Regions from separate parts of the Aliivibrio friggae genome, predicted to be linked through region 1. Evidence: predicted binding sites of a transcription regulator. Region 1 holds the regulator's gene; the other holds the start of a gene.
What was found. The regulator CRP, encoded in region 1, controls carbon source genes, mostly activating them, when cyclic AMP is high. The targets are predictions, from matches to a motif close to TGTGANNNNNNTCACA.

Region 1 (7,835 bases):
TCCTCGTGAAATTGTACACGAATTAGATAGCCATATTATTGGTCAAGATAAAGCAAAGCGTTCAGTGGCAATCGCATTGCGTAACCGCTGGCGTCGTATGCAACTTAACCCTGAGCTTCGCTCTGAAGTAACGCCTAAAAATATTTTGATGATAGGTCCAACAGGTGTTGGTAAAACTGAAATTGCCCGCCGTTTAGCTAAATTAGCAAACGCGCCATTCATTAAAGTTGAAGCGACTAAGTTCACCGAAGTTGGCTATGTTGGCAAAGAAGTTGATAGCATCATTCGTGACTTAACTGATGTGGCAATGAAAATGACCCATCAACAAGCGGTAGAAAAAGTAAAATTCCGCGCTGAAGAGCAAGCAGAAGATCGCATCCTTGATATTTTATTACCACCAGCACGCGATGCATGGGGTAAAAATGAAGAAGGTGATAATAACTCTGGCACTCGCCAATCTTTCCGTAAGAAATTACGTGAAGGCAAACTAGACGACAAAGAAATTGAAGTTGATGTTGCAGCCCCTCAAGTTGGCGTAGAGATCATGGCTCCTCCTGGTATGGAAGAGATGACAAACCAACTTCAAGGCATGTTCCAGAATCTTTCTGGCGGCGACACCACTAAAAAGCGCAAAATGAAGATTAAAGATGCGCTTAAAGCACTGACTGAAGAAGAAGGTGTGAAGCTGGTTAATCCTGAAGAGCTAAAAGAACAAGCCATCTTCAATGTTGAAAACCATGGCATTGTCTTTATCGATGAAATTGATAAGATCTGTAAAGGCTCAAACTCTCAGTCTGGTGATGTTTCCCGTGAAGGTGTACAACGTGATTTACTTCCGTTAGTTGAAGGTAGCACAGTAAGTACTAAACACGGCATGGTAAAAACAGACCACATGCTATTTATCACATCGGGTGCTTTCCAAATGGCAAAACCATCTGATTTAATCCCAGAACTACAAGGTCGTTTACCGATCCGAGTTGAGCTTGAAGCACTTACAGCTAATGACTTTAAACGTATTCTAACAGAGCCAAATGCATCGTTAACAGAGCAATACATTGCTTTATTGGCGACAGAGAATGTGAATGTTGAATTTACTGAAGATGGGATTAGCCGTATTGCTGAATCTGCATTCCAAGTGAACGAAAGCACAGAAAATATTGGTGCTCGTCGTCTGCATACCGTGATGGAGCGTCTGATGGAAGAGATCTCTTATGACGCATCAGAAAAAGACGGTGAAAGCCTTGTGGTTGATGCAGATTATGTCACTTTGCGTTTAGGTAAATTAGTTGCAGATGAAGATTTAAGCCGCTTTATCCTGTAATAAATAATTATCACACCAAAAATAAAGCCTTACTCTATAAAATGAGTAAGGCTTTTTCTTGATTGTCATTTAATCAAAAATAGCGATTAAGCTAAAATCTCCCAAGAATGTGTCATTTCAATGCCTTCCCCCAGCATTAGACACACAGAACAATATTTTTGTAATGAATCCGCAGTCACCTTCTCAACAACTGCCTTATCAAGATCATGACCTGATACTTCGAAGTGAATATTTACATGAGTAAATATTTTTGGTGCCGTTGCTCTGCGCTCACTTGATACTTTTGCGATGCAAGCTGTGACTGCTTGATCTGCTGATTTCAAACCATCAACAACATCAACTGAACTGCAGCCACCCGCAGCCATTAGCACTAATTCCATTGGGCTTGGTGCCTTTTCTCCACCATTACCATCCATTACAACAGAGTGACCAGATTGAGATTGACCTAAGAAAGTAAATCCATCAATCCATTTAACTTCAGCGTTCATAAAAGCCTCTTTACTATATAAAAGGAAAACTCGTGATCCATTTCACGAAATTGTGCCCTTGGTCGCACATTTCATACGATCAAAGTCAAGAAATCAACGGCGAAACAGGGTATGATTTTATCAATTATCTCAACGAACATGCAGCCTTGTTCCGATAACCATATTGTATAGGCCAAACTGATATTTGGCTCAGTTATTTTAAAATGGACATCGCCTACTTGGCAAACGCAGAGGAAGTATAAAGTATGGTTCTAGGTAAACCTCAGACAGATCCAACATTAGAGTGGTTCTTATCTCATTGTCACATTCATAAGTATCCTTCAAAAAGTACTTTGATCCACGCTGGTGAAAAAGCTGAGACTCTTTACTACATCGTAAAAGGTTCTGTTGCTGTACTAATTAAAGATGAAGAAGGAAAGGAAATGATCCTTTCTTACCTTAACCAAGGTGACTTCATTGGTGAGCTTGGCTTGTTTGAAGAAGGTCAAGAACGTTCAGCATGGGTTCGTGCAAAAAGTCCTTGTGAAGTTGCTGAGATTTCATTTAAGAAATTCCGTCAACTTATCCAAGTAAACCCAGATATTCTGATGCGTCTTTCTGCTCAAATGGCAACTCGTCTACAAATCACTAGCCAAAAAGTAGGTGATTTAGCATTCCTAGACGTTACAGGCCGTATCGCTCAGACTCTATTGAATCTAGCTAAACAACCAGATGCAATGACTCACCCAGATGGCATGCAAATTAAGATCACTCGTCAAGAGATCGGTCAAATTGTAGGTTGTTCACGTGAAACTGTTGGCCGTATCTTGAAGATGCTTGAAGAGCAAAACTTGATTTCTGCACACGGTAAAACAATTGTAGTTTACGGTACTCGTTAATTTAACGCTACCTTAAACAAATAAAAACGCAGCCCTTGAGCTGCGTTTTTTTATGCCTAAATTTTAGAATTAACTGTCTGTGCTTTCAAAAATCTTATCAGCAGATGCAGCGACAAATCCTGTATATATCTTGCCATTAGGTAGCGAATAACGCTTAGCAAACTCATAAAATCCACCAGGAATTTCAAACTCACCCTCAGTAAAATTCACTTTCACTTTATCCGCCATTGTTGATGACTGCTCTAAGTAAACCTCAGGAGAGCCTTTCACTTCACCACCCACTTCGTTCATTGCAAAACCTGCATCACGTAAGTGTTGGTTCACATCAACCACTTCAGCAAAGGCTTCAAGCTGATTAACGTAAACCGTAAAGTGATTAGCGCCATAACCATGAGCCGCTAACCAAGAAGCGTACTCACTTTCCTTCGCTAATACTTGATAGTCTTCGAAACTTAATGTCCAAGGCCTACCGGAAGAAAGAAAATCACTGGTGGCAAAATAGTGGGCTGGTACTTGTTCAACCAAGCCATGAATAATGTCCTGTATTTCAGGTGATAGCTCTTCTACTAATAATTCACTAATAAAAACGAGTGGTGCATTAGGATCTGGGTGTTCAAAATGCTGCGCTTTCAGTTTTTTAGCTTCAAAGTCATAAGTCTCACACGCTTTATAGCCTATTGCTAAAAATGGTGCAGCAAGAGTCTGTAGTCCAACTTTAGGTAAATTAAACGTACGTAGCGCAATATGATCGTTAATCAGTTCATCGTTATTAGATAGTAATTGATGAACCTTCCCAGCAGATGGGGATAAGCGCGCAATATAATCTTGCCACAATGACGAAAATAAAGAGTTTACATTATTCATGTTTATCGCCTCTTATAGAGTTAAACCCGGAGAGAGTTGAGCTGGAATTTCACACGCATCTCCTTCCATTGATGCCATTGGGTATGCACAATAATCCGCAGCGTAATAAGCACTTGGTTTCATGTTTCCTGATGCACCCGGACCACCAAATGGCGCGTCACCACTTGCTCCAGTCAGTTGACGGTTACGGTTTACAATACCTGCACGAATATGCTCTACAAAATATTCCCACTCACTGTCATCCGTTGAAACAAGGCCTGCCGATAAACCATAACGAGTGTCATTAGCAAGCTCTACGGCTTCTTCTAATGTCTCGTAACGCACCACTTGCAGTAATGGTCCAAAGTATTCTTCATCTGGTAATTCAGCAACCTTAGTCGCATCAATAATACCGGGTGAAACGAAGGCATGACCTAAGCTTTTGGCTTCGAGTAAAGACTCGCCACCCAAGTCTTGTAAACTCTTCTGGGCGTTTAGAATAAATTCTGCCGCTGCGACTGATATTTGCGAGCCCATAAACGGAGCGTTATCAGCAAACGGTTGGTCAACAACGATACTTTTTGCCACTTCAACAAGGCGAACTAACAATTCATCGCCTGCTTTTCCAATAGGAACATATAAGCGACGAGCACATGTACAACGTTGACCCGCACTAATGAATGCCGATTGAATAATGGTGTAAACTGCCGCTTCTTGATCACCAAAATCTTTTGAAATAACCATCGGGTTATTGCCGCCCATTTCTAGAGCCAGCATTTTTCCTGTGTCTCCTGAGAATTGACGATGCAGGATATGTCCAGTATTCGCACTACCGGTAAATAACAGGCCATCAATACCTTTAGCGCCCGCTAACGCTTCACCTGTTGCACGAGCACCTTGTACTAGGTTAATCACACCATTTGGCAAGCCTGCTTGTTGCCATAATTTCATGATCACTTCACTGGTCCATGGCGTCTGCTCTGAAGGTTTTAGCACGACTGTGTTACCGGCAAGCAGTGCTGGAACAATATGACCATTAGGAAGGTGCCCAGGGAAGTTGTACGGCCCAAAGACAGCCATAACACCTAAAGGGCGATGTCTAAGTACAATTTTATTTCCTGCGGCTTCTCGCTCTTTATAGGGCGTTCTTTCATGATAAGCACGAATAGAAATGGCGATCTTACCAACCATCGCACCGGCTTCCGTTTTGGTTTCCCAGAATGGTTTACCGGTTTCTTTAGCAATCACTTCTGCTATTTGATCTGCATTTTCTTTTACTAACTCAGCAAAACGCTCAATGATCACTTGGCGCGCTTCAAAAGGCTGTTTTTTCCACTCAATAAAGGCATGGCGTGCCGCACCAACGGCTGACTCAACCTGTTCTTTGGTTGCGCTGTTCCCTTCCCACACCACTTCACTGTTGTACGGGCTTACTGATTGTATTGTTTCACCATTACCTGAAACCCAATCCCCTGCAATCCAATGTGTCATATCCTTTGTCCTCTATTGAGCTAATAAACGTACGTAATCATCCACTTCTACTTGCAATGCCGTTGCCGCTTCTTGTGTTAAATGAACGGTATCGGTCGCTTTATCATAAGCGGCGGTGGTTGCTGTTGCTCTGAAATTCTCAAACGATGTATTTGCAATTAAATACTGCTGCGAGCTGTTATGCTCAGTGATGATCACTTTAGCTTTAAATGAATTTCGCACTGATTCAATGCTGCGCAAATCACATTCAACCGTCGGCCCTGCATCAAAAATATCGACATAACCTCGACAGCGGAAACCTTCATTTTCTAATAGTCTTAGAGCCGGTTTAGTATTGTCATGTACCTTACCAATCACCGCTTGCGCTTCTTTACTTAATAAGCTGACATAAATCGGTAATTTAGGCATAAGATCCGCAATAAAACCTTTATAACCAATCCCCGTTAGGTAATCAGCTTCGGTAAAATCGATCGAAAAAAAGTGCTTTTGTAGCCATTTCCAAAAAGGAGATTGCCCCTCCTCATCTGAGACACCACGCATTTCAGCAAAAATGGTATCTGAGAAACGGTGCGGGTGCTCTGCCATCATTAAAAAACGCGCTTTAGACATTAAGCGGCCATTAAGACCTTCACGAAATTCGGGACGTAAGAAAAGCGTACAGATCTCTGTGCTACCAGTATAATTACTACCAAAAGTCAGTACTTTCACGACATTATTAACATTGAGCTTACGTGAGAAATGAACCACTTTACTGATGTGATAATTATAGAAAGGTGAATCCAAACCAACTGCGGCTTCTATCCCTGTCGTTCCCGTAACCTCACCGGTGACCGAATCTTCCCCAACCATAAGGTAACCTTCCGTGCCAGGGGATTGAACTTCTTTTTCAAAGCTCCCAATAGAGTGATCAATTCGATTTCGTAATTGCTCTTCATTGACAGGTAGTGAGGTAAAGCCGTGGCCAGATTCTACGGCACACTGATGAAGTGCAGGATAATCTTCCTGAGTGATAGGACGAATAACAAGCATCAATATTCCCTCCGATGCGATGTTTCATAGACTGTGCTAAGTCCAATAGATAAAACTTCAAGGCTATCTATTGGAATGAACACCTAGGTTTTAAATCTAAATAAAAAGAGGGCAACCCAAACTCCGGAGTTGCCCAAATCCCTATATGAATCTATTTATTTAATGACGCAAGTGCCTTATCTAAACGAGTAAAACCAAGCTCAACGTCTTCTTTTGTGATCACTAATGATGGTGTAAAACGAACTACATTCACGCCAGCCACAAGTACCATTAGGCCTTGTTCTCCTGCGGCAACAAGGACATCACGAGCACGACCTTGCCATGCTTCATTTAATGCTGCGCCAAGTAGTAAACCTTTGCCACGGATCTCTGCGAACATATCGTATTTTACATTTAACGCTTCTAATCCATCGCGGAACCATTGCTCACGCTCTTTTACGCCAGCCAATGTTTCTGGTTTGGATACTTCTTCAATCACAGCTTCAGCCACTGCACACGCTAATGGGTTACCACCATAGGTTGAACCGTGAGTGCCCACTTTTAAATGTTGAGCCAACTCTGTCGTTGTTAACATGGCACCAATAGGGAAACCACCACCTAACGATTTTGCTGTACTTAAAATATCAGGGGTAACACCTAGACCTTGATAAGCATAAAAGTCACCAGTACGACCATTACCGGTTTGTACTTCATCAAAAATAAGCAGCGCGTTGTATTTATCACACAGGGCTCTTACACCTTCTACAAATTCTGATGTAGGTGAGATCAGTCCACCTTCACCTTGCAATGGTTCCATCATAATTGCACAAGTCTTTTCTGACATGTGCGCTTCTAGTTCTGCAAGATTATTGTATTCAAGGTGAGAAATATCACCTGGTTTAGGCCCAAAACCATCAGAATAAGCGGCTTGACCACCAACCGTTACTGTAAAGAAAGTTCGACCGTGAAAGCCTTGTTTAAATGCGATGATTTCACTTTTCTCTGCACCATGAACATCAACTGCCCAGCGTCGAGCTAATTTCAATGCTGCTTCGTTCGCTTCTGCACCAGAATTCGCAAAAAATACTTTTTCTGCAAATGACACTTCAGTTAATTTTTTCGCTAAACGAATAGCAGGTTCATTGGTCATTACATTACTAAGATGCCACAGCTTTTGTGACTGCTCTTGCAAGGCATTAACCATGATAGGATGACAATGCCCTAAGCAACTCACGGCAATACCACCAGCAAAATCAATGTACTCTTTTCCTACTTGATCCCATATACGAGCCCCTTCCCCTTTAACTGGAATAATTTCCATTGGGTTATAACAAGGTACCATTACATCATTAAAATCGTTACGTTCGACGTTTGAATTGGTCGTCATCACACTTTCCTTCTGCGTATGCCGTTTTTCAGCATAGTATTTACAAACCATTAACCTTTTCAATAGCACAAAATTCTTTTTTTGAACTAAAAAAGTTCCATTTTATATCGACAAATGACTGAAGAGTCAGTTTATTAGAATAGTTATAATTCAAAGCTATAGTAGGTAAGTAGATAAGTAAACGAATTTATAAGAATAGAAGGCATAGCTCTTATGCATAAATCATCAGATAAAAAATATACTGAAGAGACAAAAGAAAAAGTAAGAAGGGTGAACTAGATCGCTCTAGGGAATTGAGAAGATATTAATTATTTATTAAAAAAATTAGCAAGAATATCGTGACCTTGCTCTGTCATTATCGATTCAGGGTGAAATTGTACCGCTTCTATCGGTAATGTTTTATGGCAAAATCCCATAAT
Region 2 (7,835 bases), 260 kb from region 1:
GCCTGCGGTATATGGTTATTTCTTCATTCCAAATTACCCATCAGACATTGCAACGGTGAACTTTGATAGCTCAGGCACGACTAAGATTGGTAAGTACTACTTTAACCACTCATTTATGTCAGTCGGTTTAATCGGGGTAATTTCTGCCTGTATGCTTGGTTATGTATTAGGCCAAATCGTGATCGGTTAATTAAAGTAGCCATTTAAAAAATAAAAAAGCCCATGCGTATTCTCATACTGCATGGGCTTTGTTTTAGCTTAAGATAATTACATCGATAAACTAAAGAATAGACCCGCTAAACATGCACTCATCAAGTTAGCTAACGTACCAGCCAGTACCGCTTTAAAGCCCATATTCGCTACTTCAGCACGACGCTCAGGAGCCATCACGCCAATAGAACCTAATTGAATCGCAATAGAACCGATGTTAGCAAAACCACATAAAGCAAAAGTAATAATCACTTGAGTATAAGCAGATAATTGGTCTTTATGTTGAACAAAGTCAATGAACGCAACAAACTCATTCAACACGACTTTTTGTCCAATGTAAGATCCTGCCATGATCATCTCATGCTTAGGTACACCTATAACCCAAGCCACTGGTGCAAATAGGTAACCAAATAGCGTTTGCAGTGTAATGCCCGCAAAACCAAACCACTCGCCAACCATTTCTAGACCACTGTTTACCATTGCGATAACACTTACAAACGCAATTAGCATAGTACCTACAGCAACAGCTACCTTCATGCCGTTCATTGCACCACTTGCTAGTGCATCTACTACATTACTTTGTTCGCTTTTATCAATCGTTAGTTCGTGTTGGTCAACTGGTGTTGATTGCTCAGGTACTAGGATCTTCGCCATTAATAGACTACCAGGAGCAGCCATGAAACTTGCCGCGATTAGGTATTTAAGCTCTACCCCTAAACCTGCATAACCACCAAGTACACTACCAGCAACCGATGCCATACCACCAGCCATTACAGCAAACAGCTCTGAACGGGTCATTTGAGCTAGGAATGGACGAATAAGAAGAGGAGATTCACCTTGAGAAAGGAAGATGTTACCAGTTGCGACGAGAGATTCTACTTTACTTGTACCGAGGAATTTTTGAATTGCACCACCAAGAACGGCGATGACTTTTTGCATGATACCTAAATAATATAGAGCAGAGATAAGAGCACTGAAGAAAATAATAATAGGGAGAACGCGAATTGCAAAAATAAAACCACTTGAAGCTAAATCACCAAATAAGAAAGCAATACCTTCATCAGCAAAACCAAGCAAACTGGCTACCCCATTACTTAATCCAGCCAGCGCAGCTTGTCCCCATGGAAAGTAAAGCACCAGAGCGGCAAAAGAAAGTTGTAATAAAAGGGCTCTAGATACGGTTTTCCAATTAATTGCTGAACGTTTCTCAGAGAATACCCATGCACAAAAAATAAGTGCACACATGCCTAATAGGCTAAATAAAATAGTCATCATTGCGCCTATGAAATTTTAGAATAAAAAGAAGAAACAAAAGGGGTTGCCATCGTAGATGACGAGATCGGTGAAGAGTGACTACACCAAGAGGAAGTGATGATAGAAATTAGTATGTTCATTGTTTACCCTTACAAGCTGTTTAACAGTAGCTGGTCCAAGTCCTTGGGGTCATTCACTGTTCCATGTGACGGCTTGTATTGGGGGAAGGAGTATACATACAGTAGATTTAAAATCACGAATTATGTGAGTTAAATCACAAAATTTTACTTATAAGAAAAGCCTTTGCAGCAAATAATCACAAATAAGAAACCAAATATCAACTAGCGTACTGAAATGACACATTCCCAACGAAATTCATACAAGGCCAACTTTATTAGACGTGCTAAAATCATAATTAAGTAATCTACATTAGGCTTAAAAAATGGCAAATCCAGAACATATCGAGAAGCTTGATCTTCTTGATAAACTCAGCGTGATCACTTATCGAGCTGGTATTACTTTATTTTCCTTGGCTTTATTTCTAAGTAGCATCGCTATTGCTGATGATATTTCACTCATTTTACTTAATGGACCAATAAAAGAGCTCGCGCTTATTTTTATTGCCCTCTCCTCAGCAATGAGTGCTGCTAACTTACATGTTTACGACAAGAAAATCAGAATGATCATTACTTGGTCTGCTTGGATAGGGTTAGTGTTATTAATTCAACTTGATAACTCTCAACTACTTTGGCTACCACTGGGCTTTCTTTTTGTGACTTTTTCAGGGATTGCGTTAAAAGAATCATTCTGTTTTAAAGTGATGGGATTAAAGTTAGTTCCTATTCTCTTATGCGTATCTACCTTTATGCTCGCGCTTGAAGTCTGGATTATTCCTATAATTTGCTTTGCTCTCTGCGGAATGATTTTTCTTTTTCTATCAATACAAAAATGGCGAATGCCACTTCATTTTGATATTGGCAATAAAGCGTATTATCAGAATTAACTGAAGCCAAAAATAGAAAAAGCCACAGGACATTATGTACTGTGGCTTTCTTATTATTTCATTATGTATATCAATCTAGGTTGATACTAATCGTGGTTAATATTCTTCAACCGCGAATAACGTTTCCATATTTAGGCCTTGTTGCGTCATTATTTCTCTTAAACGACGTAGCCCTTCGACTTGAATTTGTCTTACTCGCTCACGAGTTAATCCAATTTCTTTACCTACTTGCTCTAGTGTCGCTGTCTCATAACCCAATAGCCCAAAGCGTCGTGCTACCACTTCTTTCTGCTTAGGATTTAATTGACCAAGCCAACCAACAAGTGAAGCATTAATGTCCTCTTTCTGAGTTTCAGCTTCAGGATCAGCATGCTTAGTGTCAGGTAAGATATCAAGTAGTGCTTTATCTGATTCACCCGCAACCATTGAATCTACAGAGGCCACTCGTTCATTCAAACGTAGCATTCGACTTACATCACTAACGGGTTTGTCGAGTTTCTCTGCAATCTCTTCTGGTGTTGGCTCATGATCAAGCTTTTGTGATAACTCACGAGCGGCGCGTAGATATACATTCAATTCTTTTACAACATGGATAGGTAAACGTATGGTTCGAGTCTGATTCATGATGGCACGTTCAATCGTTTGACGGATCCACCATGTTGCATAAGTTGAAAAACGAAAGCCTCTTTCTGGGTCAAACTTTTCAACTGCTCGAATTAATCCAAGATTTCCTTCCTCAACTAAATCTAATAAGGCGAGGCCACGATGGTTATAACGACGAGCTATTTTTACCACTAATCTAAGGTTACTCTCGATCATTCGAGAACGAGCGGCTTCATCACCTTTTAATGCTAGGCGACTAAAGTACACTTCTTCTTCTGCCGTTAGTAGTGGAGAAAAACCTATCTCACCCAAGTAAAGTTGTGTTGCATCCATTACTTTTTGTGAGCTGCTTACCTCAAGACGTTCCGATTCATCTTCCACAATCGCTGATTCATTATCATTGATTGTCTCTAAATCGAATTCTTCAACTTCTTTAGTTACTGCATTGCTTTTACTCATAGCGCCTCCCCATGGCGAGCCAGCAAGACATTACAACTCAGCTATGTCATCCCTGTTAAGGTAAATACCGTTGTGGATTTACCGATTTCCCTCTAAAACGGATCTCAAAGTGTAAACGAACGCTGCTCGTACTTGAGCTGCCCATTGATGCAATTTTTTGTCCTGCACTCACACTTTGACCTTCTTTTACAAACAGTGATTCATTATGAGCATAAGCACTTAAATAGTCGTCGTTATGTTTAATAATTATTAAATTTCCATAACCTCGTAGTGCATTGCCTGCATAAACCACTTTTCCTTTTGCTGTTGAGATGATGTCTTGGCCTCGTTGACCTGCAATATCGATCCCTTTGTTTCCTTGCTCTCCTGTCGAAAACTTAGCAATAATTCGTCCTTTCGTTGGCCATAACCATGAATCTACTTTCTCTGATTTTTGTGGTACTGGTTTTGGCTTAGGAACAGGCTTTGGTTTTGGTTTAACAACCGGCTTAGGCTTAGAAGATGTTACCGATTTGTTATTATCAACATACTCCTTAGGTTTAGGGTTTTCAACCTTTTTCGTGCTTGTTTTTTGTGCTGAGGAGGTAGTAGAGCTCTTAGCTGCTGTTGATTTAGAACTACTTACCGGTTTATCAGCGACTACAGGAACAACCGCAACTGCTGTTGCAGTGGTCGTTGGGGAACCGTTCTTTTTATTTACAAGATGGCCATCATCACCATAAGCTGGGGCAACATATTTAGGTCCCCATAATTTAATTTTTTGTCCTGGATGAATTACATAAGGGGCTTTTAGCTCGTTATAAGCTATCAGTTCTTTAACATCTTTATTGGTAACATAAGAAATGAAATATAACGTATCCCCTTTTTCTACTCGATAATAACTGCCTCTATAGCTGCCGCGTTCTGCTCCTCCGTATGAAGTAGAAGAGCTATTAACACTTGATACAGGCGCAGGGCGATGTGGTCCCATAGAGCAACCAGAAAGCAATAAACTAAATATTGCAGCCATTAGCCACAAACGAGAAGAGATAACTGTCATTTTATTCATTATTATTATGCTAATTCACCTGCTACCAATGGAACGAAACGCACCTCTTCGATGGCTTCTGAGTAAAACTCATCACCCTGACGAACAATACGATATAAATGCTGTGTTTCTTCGCCAATAGGGATCACAAGTCGGCCACCCTCTTTTAATTGCCACAATAAATCATTTGGAATTGATTCAGCGGCAGCAGTAACAATAATCGCATCAAAAGGGCCTTTATTTGCCCAACCTTGCCAACCATCAGCGTGCTTAGTCGATACGTTATAAATATCCAATTGCTTTAATAAGCGCTTGGCATTCCATTGAAGCGATTTGATCCGTTCAACTGAGTTTATATGATCAAGCAATTGCGCCAACACTGCGGTTTGATAACCAGAGCCTGTACCAACTTCTAGTACATTAGAGTCACGCTGTAATCCTAATAGTTCAGTCATTTTCGCAACAATATAAGGCTGAGATATGGTTTGTCCCTCACCAATAGGCAATGCGTTATTTTGATACGCTTGATGTCCTAATGCTTCTGGAATAAAACGCTCTCGCGGCAATGCTCGAATAGCAGCCAAAACTTGCTCATCTTGAATACCTTGCTGGCGTAAAAACTGTTCAAGTAATTCAGCGCGTGAATTAGTCATTATTTGGCACTCTCTATTGATAACCAATCAGCCATCATAGTTAATGAATCATGAGCGGTTAAATCAACTTGTAACGGCGTTATTGATACCTGATTATGCTTAACGGCATAAAAATCCGTTCCTTTACCAGCGTCTTGCTTTTTGCCAGGAGGACCTAACCAATAAATGGTTTCTCCGCGAGGATCGGTGTCTTCAATCATACTTTCTGAATGATGTCTTGCACCTAAGCGGGTCACCTCCCAAGAAGAGAGTTGAGCATATTCACAATCAGGAACATTAACGTTGAGTACTCTTTTCTTTGTTAACGGTTTTTCTAAATGGTTCTTAACCAATGTTAAAGCAACTTGAGCAGCCGTATCGAAATGTGTGCGTCCAACTAAAGATATCGCTATTGCGGGTAACCCTAGAAAATGCCCTTCTGTTGCCGCCGCTACGGTACCTGAATAGAGTGTGTCATCACCTAAATTTGCACCATGATTAATGCCTGCAATAATTAGATCAGGTAAGTTATCTTTCATTAATTCATTCAACGCAAAGTGCACACAATCGGTTGGTGTTCCTTGCACTGAATGAATATTATCCGCTATTTGACGAACTCGAAGTGGTGATTCCAAAGTCAGAGAATTTGATGCTCCAGAGCGATTACGATCAGGCGCTACAATGGTAATATCGGCAATATCCGAAAGCACATTTGCAAGCGTGTTTATTCCCTCAGCAAATACTCCATCATCATTACTTAGCAATATACGCAATTTACTCACTCAACTCTCCACTTCTCATTCTAAACGGTATTAAGCGTATGTACGCTCTACTTCGATTTCTTGCAGCAATTCACGCACAATCACAGTTGCAAAACTGCCTGATGTTAAAGAGAAACTCAGCGTTAACGTATCGCCTTCAGAAGACCACGTTAAATTCTCAGGATGTAATTCAACACTGCGACGTTCATGACGCATGCGGTTACCACAGATCAGCGCCATTAAATCAGGTTCAGCATCCAACTGAGGTTGCTCAAACGTAAGTGCTTTATCTGTCGTAGGAAGTTGGTTATCACCTGCTAGTGCAGCAGAGATAGACAATTCACCATTTTGAATTTTTTGAATGCTCTCTTCTGATGTCACATTCTCATTTACAATACGATCATTTTGATCTAGTAGAATATCACCATCAACAGGTTGAGAGAAGTAACCCTCTGTTATTCTTTGAGAAACAATATGATTGAAAATCCAAGAACGAGCAGCAGACAGGTAGAAGCTACGCTTAGTATTATCACGAGTGCGCACATTTTCACGGCCCCAACGGCGTGCTTCTGTTACGTTATTACCTTCATGACCAAAACGCTGAGCACCAAAGTAGTTTGGTACACCAGTTAACTTCACTTTTTCTAAACGAGCCAATACATCTTCCATGTCAGTCACTTCAGTTGCAATTAACTGAAAGCTGTTTCCTAGAAGATCACCTGGACGTAATTTTTTGTTGTGGCGTGTCATTTCTAAAATTTCAACACCTGGGTGTGTCGCCTCAAATAAGGCAAATTTAAGATGATCGCTTTTTGGTAAGTGAACACTTAACCATTGCTCTGTCACTGCATGACGATCTTTTAAGCCAGCCCAGCTGATGTCTTTTGATTTTACACCACAAAATTTAGCTAATTCATTGGCAACATATTTGGTATTTTCACCCGTTTTACGGATCTTAACCATTAGATGTTCACCTTTACCAGTGAACGAAAAACCTAGCACTTCTTTTACAATGAAATGCTCTGGTAGTTGCTTTAATTTACCTGTTGCTACTGGTTTTCCGTATAACCACGAAAAATTAGACATGATGTCTGACATAGAATGTATCTCTAATTAATAAGATGTTTTAACTAACAGCACCACCGCTTCACAAGCGATGCCTTCTTTTCTTCCAGTAAAACCTAAACGCTCTGATGTGGTTGCTTTCACGTTTACATTGTCTACACTGGTTTCTAAATCTTCAGCAATTGCACTACACATTGCTTCTATATGCGGTGCCATTTTAGGAGCTTGAGCGATGATAGTCACATCTGCATTACCTAAAACTAATCCTTTTTCTTTTACTCTGCGGTATACATCTCTCAACAAAGCTCGGCTATCAGCCCCTTTCCACTTGTCATCGGTATCAGGAAAGTGTCGTCCGATATCGCCTTCTGCTATTGCGCCAAGTAATGCATCACACAACGCATGAAGTGCGACATCACCATCTGAATGTGCAATTAAACCTTGCTCATAAGGAACACTGACACCACCGATAATGACTGGGCCTTCGCCACCAAATTTATGTACATCAAATCCGTGTCCAATTCTCATTATTTGGTTTCCTTTTTCATTTTGTGAAGATAGAACTCAGCTAAATCAAGATCTTCAGGTTGCGTGACTTTTAAGTTATCGGCACGCCCATGAACGAGTTTAGGCTGATACCCCATTAATTCGATAGCGGAAGATTCATCAGTAATCGATAAACCTTTTTCTAATCCTGTTTTTAATGCCGAATACAACAGCTCTGTTATGAAAAGCTGCGGGGTTAATGCATGCCATAACACACTGCGGTCAATGGTGGTTTCAATGGTCGACTCTGGATTGGCTTGTTTCATTGTATCCCG

Region 2: a site for CRP is predicted at 1,728-1,743, ahead of AC2INI_RS10900 (NupC/NupG family nucleoside CNT transporter). Genes of this name have one in related genera too.

The regions. Positions count from the first base shown of each region.
Region 1 is NZ_CM170648.1:2,600,756-2,608,590, forward strand. It holds gene hslU (ATP-dependent protease ATPase subunit HslU) at 1-1,321, shown strand, start outside; gene AC2INI_RS11995 (OsmC family protein) at 1,408-1,809, opposite strand; gene crp (cAMP-activated global transcriptional regulator CRP) at 2,055-2,687, shown strand; gene AC2INI_RS12005 (2-oxoadipate dioxygenase/decarboxylase family protein) at 2,757-3,551, opposite strand; gene astD (succinylglutamate-semialdehyde dehydrogenase) at 3,564-5,021, opposite strand; gene astA (arginine N-succinyltransferase) at 5,034-6,050, opposite strand; gene AC2INI_RS12020 (aspartate aminotransferase family protein) at 6,202-7,416, opposite strand; gene AC2INI_RS12025 (aminodeoxychorismate/anthranilate synthase component II) at 7,725-7,835, opposite strand, start outside.
Region 2 is NZ_CM170648.1:2,342,724-2,350,558, forward strand. It holds gene AC2INI_RS10895 (anaerobic C4-dicarboxylate transporter) at 1-190, shown strand, start outside; gene AC2INI_RS10900 (NupC/NupG family nucleoside CNT transporter) at 268-1,482, opposite strand; gene AC2INI_RS10905 (DUF2301 domain-containing membrane protein) at 1,907-2,467, shown strand; gene rpoS (RNA polymerase sigma factor RpoS) at 2,564-3,529, opposite strand; gene AC2INI_RS10915 (peptidoglycan DD-metalloendopeptidase family protein) at 3,585-4,568, opposite strand; gene AC2INI_RS10920 (protein-L-isoaspartate(D-aspartate) O-methyltransferase) at 4,583-5,209, opposite strand; gene surE (5'/3'-nucleotidase SurE) at 5,209-5,961, opposite strand; gene truD (tRNA pseudouridine(13) synthase TruD) at 6,001-7,047, opposite strand; gene ispF (2-C-methyl-D-erythritol 2,4-cyclodiphosphate synthase) at 7,063-7,542, opposite strand; gene ispD (2-C-methyl-D-erythritol 4-phosphate cytidylyltransferase) at 7,542-7,835, opposite strand, start outside.